Regions from separate parts of the Ruminococcus sp. AM26-12LB genome, predicted to be linked through region 3. Evidence: predicted binding sites of a transcription regulator. Region 3 holds the regulator's gene; each other region holds the start of a gene.
The links. The regulator HrcA, encoded in region 3, represses chaperone genes, less so after heat shock. The targets are predictions, from matches to a motif close to TGTTAGCACTCNNNNNNNNNGAGTGCTAACA.
Positions count from the first base shown of each region.

Region 1: a site for HrcA is predicted at 1,023-1,053, ahead of groES (co-chaperone GroES). Genes of this name have one in related genera too.
Region 2: a site for HrcA is predicted at 1,872-1,902, ahead of DW694_RS05195 (Hsp20/alpha crystallin family protein). Genes of this name have one in related genera too.

Region 1 is NZ_QUJX01000003.1:39,978-43,267, forward strand. Features, by position in the region: gene codY (GTP-sensing pleiotropic transcriptional regulator CodY) at 7-792, shown strand; gene groES (co-chaperone GroES) at 1,090-1,374, shown strand; gene groL (chaperonin GroEL) at 1,422-3,041, shown strand; gene DW694_RS02465 (DUF6106 family protein) at 3,159-3,290, shown strand, end outside.
Region 2 is NZ_QUJX01000005.1:142,161-145,450, reverse strand. Features, by position in the region: gene DW694_RS05200 (nucleoside hydrolase) at 1-879, opposite strand, end outside; gene DW694_RS05195 (Hsp20/alpha crystallin family protein) at 1,284-1,721, opposite strand; gene DW694_RS05185 (YibE/F family protein) at 2,140-2,886, opposite strand; gene DW694_RS05180 (YibE/F family protein) at 2,883-3,290, opposite strand, start outside.
Region 3 is NZ_QUJX01000004.1:44,300-47,589, forward strand. Features, by position in the region: gene dnaK (molecular chaperone DnaK) at 1-871, opposite strand, end outside; gene grpE (nucleotide exchange factor GrpE) at 925-1,560, opposite strand; gene hrcA (heat-inducible transcriptional repressor HrcA) at 1,579-2,622, opposite strand; gene DW694_RS03535 (extracellular solute-binding protein) at 2,798-3,290, opposite strand, start outside.

The sequences.
Region 1 (3,290 bases), on a different contig from region 3:
GGAAAAATGAGCGTTCAGTTGCTAGATAAAACTAGAAAAATCAATAAGCTTCTGCATAACAGCAGCTCAAGCAAGGTAGTGTTTAACGACATTTGCCAGGTGCTCATGGAAACCTTAAGTTCCAATATCCTGGTACTCAGTAAGAAAGGTAAGGTTCTGGGAGTCAGTATCTGCCCGGGTGTGGATGAGATCACAGAGCTGATCGATGACAAAATCGGCGGACATATCGACCCATTATTGAATGAGAGATTTCTTGGTGTTCTTTCCACAAAGGAGAATGTCAATCTCCAGACACTTGGCTTTGAGCATGTACCCGGAAATTATCAGGGAATCGTGAATCCGATCGATATTGCAGGTGAGAGACTGGGAACGTTATTCATGTACCGCAATGATCATCCCTATGATATTGAGGATATTATTGTCAGCGAGTATGGTACAACAGTTGTAGGCTTGGAAATGATGCGTGCGGTTCATGACGAGAACGCAGAAGAAGACAGAAAACAGCAGATCGTTAAATCGGCATTCAGTACACTGTCCTTCTCAGAACTTGAGGCGATCATCCATATTTTTGATGAGCTGGATGGGGATGAGGGTATCCTGGTTGCCAGCAAGATCGCTGACCGTGTAGGTATCACCAGATCCGTGATCGTAAATGCACTGCGTAAATTCGAGAGTGCAGGTGTGATCGAATCCCGTTCATCCGGTATGAAGGGAACTTACATTAAAGTTCTTAATGAAGTGATCTTTGATGAGCTTGAGGAGATAAAAGCACAGAGAAGCAAGAAGGCATAATGTGATCAGCACTGTCAGATGCTTGATATAAGATAAAGAACGTGACAAAAGAGACTTCCCGCTAGCGTGGGAGTCTCTTTTTTGTCTGTTTCATAAAATCAAAATAAATAATGAAATTGAGAAAACAAGAGAAAACAAGAGTATAAAAGAGATAAAATCAGAATAATATAGAAAAACCATATCTTAAAAGGGTTGCGAAAATATGTGAAATTCACTAATATAGCCATAGTGATTAGCACTCGTATAAAGTGAGTGCTAGCAGACGAAGATGGAACTTATAAAGGAGGAACATAGATCATGAAGTTAGTACCTTTAGGCGACAGAGTAGTATTAAAACAGGTTGAAGCAGAAGAGACAACAGCATCCGGAATCGTACTTCCGGGACAGGCACAGGAGAAACCACAGCAGGCAGAAGTTATCGCAGTTGGTCCTGGCGGAGTTGTAAATGGCAAAGAAGTAAAGATGGAAGTAGAAGTCGGAAACACTGTTATTTACTCCAAATATGCAGGAACAGAAGTTAAGATGGATGGTACGGATTACATCATTGTAAAACAGGAAGATATCCTGGCAGTTATTAAATAATATAAACATCTTATCGTATATCAATATAAATAGGAGGTCATTTTATCATGGCAAAAGAAATTAAATATGGCGCAGAAGCAAGAGCAGCACTTGAAGCTGGTGTAAATAAACTTGCAGATACAGTAAGAGTAACACTTGGACCGAAAGGAAGAAACGTAGTACTTGACAAATCTTTCGGTGCTCCGCTTATCACAAACGATGGTGTTTCCATCGCAAAAGAGATCGAGCTTGAGGACGGATTCGAGAACATGGGTGCTCAGATCATCAAGGAAGTTGCATCCAAGACAAACGATGTAGCAGGTGATGGTACTACAACAGCGACTGTACTTGCTCAGGCAATGGTTCATGAGGGAATGAAGAACCTGGCAGCAGGTGCCAACCCGATCATCCTCAGAAAAGGTATGAAAAAAGCAACAGATGTTGCAGTAGAAGCGATCAAGAACATGAGCCAGGCAATCAACGGCAAAGAGCAGATCGCTAACGTAGCAGCAATCTCTGCAAGTGATGAGCAGGTTGGACAGCTTGTTGCTGATGCTATGGAGAAAGTTTCCAAAGACGGTGTTATCACTGTTGAGGAGTCCAAGACCATGCATACAGAGCTTGACCTTGTAGAAGGTATGCAGTTTGACCGTGGATATATTTCCGCATACATGTCCACAGATATGGAGAAAATGGAGGCAACTCTTGATGATCCGTACATCCTGATCACAGACAAGAAGATCAGCAATATCCAGGAGATCCTTCCACTTCTTGAGCAGGTTGTTCAGGCCGGTGCGAAACTTCTCATCATCGCTGAGGATGTTGAGGGTGAGGCCCTTACAACTCTGATCGTCAACAAACTGAGAGGAACCTTCCAGGTAGTAGCTGTAAAAGCTCCTGGCTATGGTGACAGAAGAAAAGAGATGCTTCAGGATATCGCGATCCTGACAGGCGGACAGGTGATCTCCGATGAGCTTGGTCTTGACCTGAAAGAAGCTAAGATGGAGCAGCTTGGACGTGCAAAATCTGTTAAAGTTGCAAAAGAGAACACAGTTATCGTTGATGGTCTCGGTGACAAAGATGCCATTGCAAAACGTGTTGCACAGATCCGTGCGCAGATCGAGGAGACAAAATCCGAGTTCGATAAAGAGAAACTTCAGGAGAGACTTGCAAAACTGGCTGGCGGCGTAGCTGTTATCCGTGTAGGTGCTGCTACTGAGACAGAGATGAAAGAAGCAAAACTTCGTCTTGAGGATGCTCTTGCAGCAACAAGAGCAGCTGTTGAGGAAGGTATCATCGCAGGTGGCGGATCTGCTTACATCCATGCTTCCAAAGAGGTTGCAAAACTTGCAACAACACTTGAAGGAGATGAGAAGACAGGTGCTTATGTGATCCTGAAAGCTCTTGAGGCTCCGCTGTTCCACATCGCTGCAAACGCAGGACTGGAAGGCGCTGTTATTATCAACAAAGTAAGAGAGTCTGAGATCGGTACAGGCTTCGATGCTCTCAATGAGAAATACGTAAACATGGTTGAGAACGGAATCCTTGATCCGGCTAAGGTTACAAGAAGTGCTCTTCAGAATGCTACAAGTGTTGCATCTACACTCCTTACAACAGAGGCTGTAGTTTCCACAATCAAAGAAGATACTCCGGCTCCGGCTGCAAACCCGGGAATGGGAATGATGTAATTATCAGCTGAGCAGGTGAAATAATTAATTCACAAAATGAGAGGGCCTGCGCCATAGACGCGGCTCTCTTTTTGTGTTATAATCAAAAAGTCAGTAAATTACGAAAGGAAGAAACAAATGAGTGACTTATATTCAGAGCTTCTGGTAAAAAAGAAGCAGACAGCGAAAGATCTGGTTGTGAAATACGGTCTGATAGCGCTGACGGTGATCATGGTCCTGGGAGGCCTTGTGCTGAATGTACTTTTGCTG
Region 2 (3,290 bases), on a different contig from region 3:
AATCATATCTTTCATTTCGTCTTCTTCGTGTAGCCACCAGCGGAAATCGCATAATGTGGCACCCCGTCCGGCACCGTCTGAACAATCCACATCCAGGAATACTTTTTCTGTTTTAAAGAACTCCGGATGGATGAGATACATAAACGGTACAGCAGCATGGATACTTGCCACGCAGCGATATTTGGAAAAATTTTCAAGTACGTAGCCAGCCATATCTCCACAGGCTCTGGCTGCCGGATCACCGGACTGGCACAGCTTCATGATCTGGTTTCTGGTGAGATTACATTTCAGGGTAGCATCCAGTCCACACATGATCAGTGGAATTCCGGAATCGAATACGATCTTTGCCGCCTCCGGATCTGCGTAGATGTTGAATTCCGCTGCCGGTGTGATGTTTCCGCCTTTTGCTGCACCGCCTGTAAATACGATTTTTCTGATCTTATTCTTTATTTCAGGAAAAACCTTTAACAGAAGTGCAAGATTAGTCATTGGTGCAGTTTCGATCATTACTACCTGCTCGCCCTCAGGAATGGCATTCAGAATGTCACGGATAAAAAGCACTGCATTATCAGAAGCAGCCTCTGATTTTGCTTCCGGCAGTACGCAATGGCCAAGCCCTGTCTCTCCGTGGAATTCTTCCGCATAAATTGCCGCTTTCACAAGAGGACGGTCCTGGCCTCCTGCCACCGGAACCTTCAGTCCGTAAAAATCCACCAGCTCCAGTGCATTTTTGGTCACTCTTTCTATCCTGGTACTTCCTGCAGATGTCGTCACTGCAAGCAGCTCCAGTTCATCCTGATGTGCTGCCGCATATGCCAGTGCGATCCCGTCATCGATTCCGGGATCACAGTCCATGATAACCTTGATCTTATCTCCCATATATTCACCTCTGTAAAAACTCTTTCCCCAATTTTATAGTATTGCCGAATTTCCGCTGTTTACCTGTTCCAAGTATAACAGAGTGAGGAAAGAGTGTAAAGTTAATCAGAATTCGTTACTGTTCACTCCGTTCTCAGCAACACGCTTCGCGGAATATTACCAGTAAACAATAATCAAAATTCACCTCTGTACTTCAGGCTGAAACGTAAAGAACCCCTCTGCCAGGCATTGGCAGAGGGGTGGAAAAAAGGGGGTTATATTCATTTATATAAACAAATGCGATGTGCAATTTGGAGCTTTAATATTTGCAATATCCGTTTGGGTTGTTCCGGATATTGTTATTATGCTATATCCCATCACCCGGAGCTTGCAATCCAGTACCGGGGCTTCACAATAAATGCTGATCAATCAATAGAAACAAATTTCTTCTCTTCTGCTTCTTTCTTGGTCTCTTCCTTCGGGAAGGTTACATGAAGGATTCCGTTCTCATATTTCGCATGGATATCTTCATGCTTAATGCTCGAGCCTACATAAAAGCTTCTGTTGCAGGTTCCTGTATAACGTTCTCTGCGAACATATTTACCTTTATCATCCTTCTCGTCTTTCTTCTCTTCTCTGGTTGCCTGAATGTTCAGATAACCATTCTTCAGCTGGATCTTCACATCCTCTTTCTTAAATCCCGGAAGATCGATCTCCAGTTCATAATTGCCATCTACATCACGGATATCTGTCTTCATCATATCCTTCACCTGAGGATAAGCATTGGCAGCTGCCTGACGGCCTGTCGGATATCCCATAAAATCATCAAATAAATCTTCTCCGAAAATACTTGGCATTAACATAACTCATTCCTCCTGATCTATATTCGCTGCGTGCTGCGCAGGCGTTTTTAATTTACTGTTTCTGAAAACATCTGCAAATTCTGTAAGAACTTTCTCCGGAAGATTTCTTTTTTCTCTCTTCCTTTGTTCTGTATGTACTATAACACGCATTATTAGCACTGTCAAGAGGCGAGTGCTAATTTCACACTTTCTTCACATTTTCCGTAATTTTACGATCCATTTTTCCGATACATATGTCTGAAGCGCCGAAGATAGAAGGACTCCCAAGATCAGAAATGGAACTGCCTGTAAAAGCACTCCCATAAATACATAAATATAATAACTGCTTTCATAAAAGAGAGCCCACGTCTGCTGAATACAGGAAAGAACATCTGTATCGGGACCATGGATTCCGTATTCAGTGCAGTGGAGATATGCTTCATGAGATCTGTCGAATAATACATCTGATCGATACCGGGACGGTAATAAGGCAGGCTACCGCACCAGATAGCATGACTGCAACATCCTGGAATAGGAACTGGGAATTAAGAATGATCTCCAGGCTATATTGCTGTGTCTGAATGTATGAAAATAATAAAATAGTTCCTCCAAGATAAGCAAACAGCAACGTATTTACCGTTGTACCGATAATTTCTTTCCCAACCTGATAGCCGGAAGCTGTAAGCTCTTTCGCTGTCAGACTGTTTTTATGAGTCCAGACTTCATATACAGAAGATGTTACAGATAATGCTGTATCGATAACAGCCCCAAGAGTACTGAAAACAGTTACAAATATTCCTACATGAAGCATGTTAATATGAAGATCCGTACTGTAATAATACATAAAATCATCTTCTGAAATCTGGATCTCATTTAACCCGTAACTTCCTGATCTCCATGTAATAATATAAATCGGAATAAACAAAAGTAACATTACCAGCAGTGTAGCCAGAAAAGCCGCCCGCGTCTTTGGATTATTTCCGTTCTGATAAAACAGAGAAATATAACAGACACCTGCACCTGCCACCAATATCAGGAGCAGTACAGGAAAACCGGCAGACATCAGCATAATTGAAAAAAACAAAATTACAATATTCCCCGCCAGTGTCATAATTGACATGGCTCCACGCTCTCCGCCAATCAAGATCACCAGAAAAATTAAAATCAATGCAAGAAAAATGATCATTCTCTGACACCCCTTTTCCGTGATGGTATTTTCATAATCACTGAAGCAATAAAAACAGATACCGGTATTGCCAGTACAATTCCAATACTTTCTATCAGAAAACGACAGATATCATATGGAATGTGGTATCTCACGATCGTTATAAAACTTATATCATTATTCATCTTAAGTATGAACATGGGAATCATACCGCTTGCCAGAACAAACAGCAGTACATTTATCATGGTTCCCATAATATCATATCCGATTTCACGACCGGAATGTATCAGTCTTCTCAGAGAAACCGATGGATTTTTCCGCACGATCTCTCCTATTGCTGCGCTGATCGTCACCGTCACATCCATAATTGCACCAAGTCCTGTCAGCATAATATCTGCCCAGAATATATCTGCTGAATTGCCTGT
Region 3 (3,290 bases):
CCGGCTCAGCAGTCATCTCTACAAGGTCATGTGTCAGCTCATCAAATTTAGCTCTTGTAAGGTTCATATCGAAATGCTTCGGTCCCTCAGCTGTAGCTGTGATGAACGGAAGGTTGATGTTTGTTGTTGTTGCGGAAGAAAGCTCTTTCTTAGCTTTCTCAGCTGCCTCTTTCAGTCTCTGAAGAGCCATCTTATCGTTGCTAAGATCTACGCCCTCTGTTCTCTTGAACTCGGAAAGCATGTAATCTGTAACTTTCTTATCAAAGTCATCTCCACCAAGACGGTTATTACCAGCTGTGGAAAGAACCTCGATAACGCCATCACCGATCTCGATCACAGATACATCAAATGTACCACCGCCAAGGTCGTATACCATGATCTTCTGCTCTTTCTCATTGTCAAGACCATATGCAAGAGCTGCTGCTGTAGGCTCGTTGATGATACGTTTTACATCAAGACCTGCGATCTTACCTGCATCTTTGGTAGCCTGACGCTGAGCATCGTTGAAGTAAGCCGGAACTGTGATAACTGCCTCTGTTACTTTCTCACCAAGATATGCCTCTGCATCCTTTTTCAGTTTCTGAAGGATCATTGCGGAGATCTCCTGTGGAGAATATTTCTTGTCATCGATGGTTACACGGTAATCGGTACCCATCTCTCTTTTGATAGAGGAGATCGTTCTGTCTGCATTTGTAACTGCCTGACGTTTTGCAGGCTCACCTACCAGACGCTCTCCTGTTTTTGTGAATGCTACAACGGATGGTGTTGTTCTTGCGCCTTCTGTATTTGCGATAACTGTCGGCTGTCCACCTTCCATTACGGCTACACAGCTGTTTGTTGTACCTAAGTCAATACCAATAATCTTTCCCATGATTTTTTCCTCCTGTTTTAGTCTGTATCTGTTAAAATAAAGTTTGTTGTCAGTTAGTTCGCAACCTTTACCATACTGTGGCGTACTACGAAATCCTTGTAGGTGTAACCCTTCTGGAATTCTTCCACCACGATGTTCTCTCCAACCTCTTCATCCTCCACATGCATCACTGCATTATGGAAATCCGGGTTGAATTCCTTTCCCACTGCTTCGATCGGCTTCACACCAAGCTCATCCAGTGTTGTGGTAAGCTGCTTGTAGATCATTTTCATTCCATCTGCAAAAGCATCGCCTTCCTGTGCCTGTGCAAGACCTCTTTCGAAGTTATCCACAACCGGCAGGATCTTTTCAACGATCTCTTTTGCTCCGATGATGTACATGCTGGATTTTTCTTTTTCCGTTCTTTTACGGAAATTATCAAATTCAGCCATGGTACGCTTCAGGCGATCGGTAAGTTCCTCCACCTTCTGCTCAGATTTATCTTTTTTCTTCTTTCCGAAGAAGGAAGTTTTTGATTTTTCTTCTTTTTTATCCTCTGAGGCAGCTTCTTCGCCTGGAGTATTGTTTTCTTCCTCCGGCAGATCTTCTCCCTCCGGTGTCAGGTTTTCTTCTTCCTGATCTCCGTCAGTTACGGGGATTTCCTTCTCCGCTTCCTGCTCTTCGGATGTTTTCTTTGTTTCCTCCGACACTTTTTTTCTACCGCCTTTCTAAGTTTTCTTCTTTTTCAAAACGTCATCCAGATGATTCTTCAGTTCCTTCAGACTGTCCACTACATTCTCATAATCCATTCGTTTGGGACCGATGATCCCGATGGTTCCGTACATTCCGTCTCCCAGTTCATATCTGGCAGTTACAATGCTGCAGTCCTTCATGGTCTGGATCGGCATCTCATCACCGATGTAAACCTGGATTCCTGTATTCTCTCCATCTGACATCTGTTCTTTTACAAGATCGGCAAGTTCATGCTTCTCCTCAAATGCGGAGATCAGCTCCGTTGCCTTCTCTTTATCGGCAAGCTCCGGATACTTGAAGATGTTCGTTGCACCTGAAGTATAGATCTCCATATCTTCCTCTTCCACATGAATGGTGGCTGCCACTGCATCCAGAACCGTTGCCACCACACCGCTGTGGCTGCCTGCCTGTTCCTTCAGTCTGGCGATCATCCCAAGGTTGATATCCTGGATTGGAATCCCATTGAGATTGGTGTTAAGAAGAAGATTCAGTTTTAGGATCGTCTGGTCGTCCATTTCCTCATCCAGATTGATGATCTGGTTCCGGACTGTGTTGTTGTCACTGACAACCACTGCCACAAGCTGAAGCTCGCTCATCCTCGACAGCTGGATGAACTTGACCTTGTTGCCGCTGTACTGCGGAACGGAAACCATGGTAGCATAGTTGGTATTGGAAGCAAGAACCTTCGCAACCTTCTTAAGCACCTTATCCATCTTATCTGTCTTCTCAATGATCAGATCTCGCAGCTCTGCGACCTCCGCTTCCTTCTCCTTCATCAGCTCATTGACGTAAAGTCTGTAGCCCTTATCTGAAGGAATCCTTCCTGCTGAGGTATGAGGCTGGACGATATAGCCCATATCTGTCAGGTCTGACATTTCATTTCGGATCGTTGCGGAACTTACATTGAGATCCGCATACTTGGAAATGGTCCTGGAACCAACCGGTTCTCCGGTCTCCATATAGGTCTTGATGATTGCTTTTAAGATTTTTTGCTTGCGCTCATTCAATACCTCTTCCATGAAGCCATCTCCTTTCCTTTTTATTCTTCCTGACGGATGTTGATTCTTTTTTTATATCTGTTAGCACTCATTTTAGTGGAGTGCTAACATCTACAGTCTTTAAGATATCACCATGTAAAATATTTGTCAATATGTTTTGAAAAAAAGTTCTTATTTTTTCAAAACAAAAAAAGCATCAGTACGATGCTTTTTTGTAATACTGGTCTATGCAGTTCTGTGCCCCGGCAAAAAATTCCGCTTCTGTTTTCTGTCCCAGCACATATTTCTGAAATTCCGTTCCCATGGACGAAACAGCTTCTATGGAATCGGCACACAGTGGTCTTGCCTTCAGCTTATAATCTTTCAGATATTGCCGGACCATTTCAATGCCATCCAGATCAAAATTCTTATCCTCGATCACATCCAGTCTTGCCGGACACATTTTTGTCAGCTGTCCGTAATTTTTGCTGGCCTCATATCCGGACACATACTGAAGGAACTTCAGAGCTGCTTCTTTATGATCAGAATTTTTATTCAGTACATACTGCCAGGTTGCGATATTGGTCACCTTCTCGTCAAATTCCGGAAATGGTGCCATATGGATCTTATCTTTTCCATACACGCCTGCATTCTGAAAAGTACTCAACACACCGGTATACATAAACATACATCCATACTGGCCGTTTATA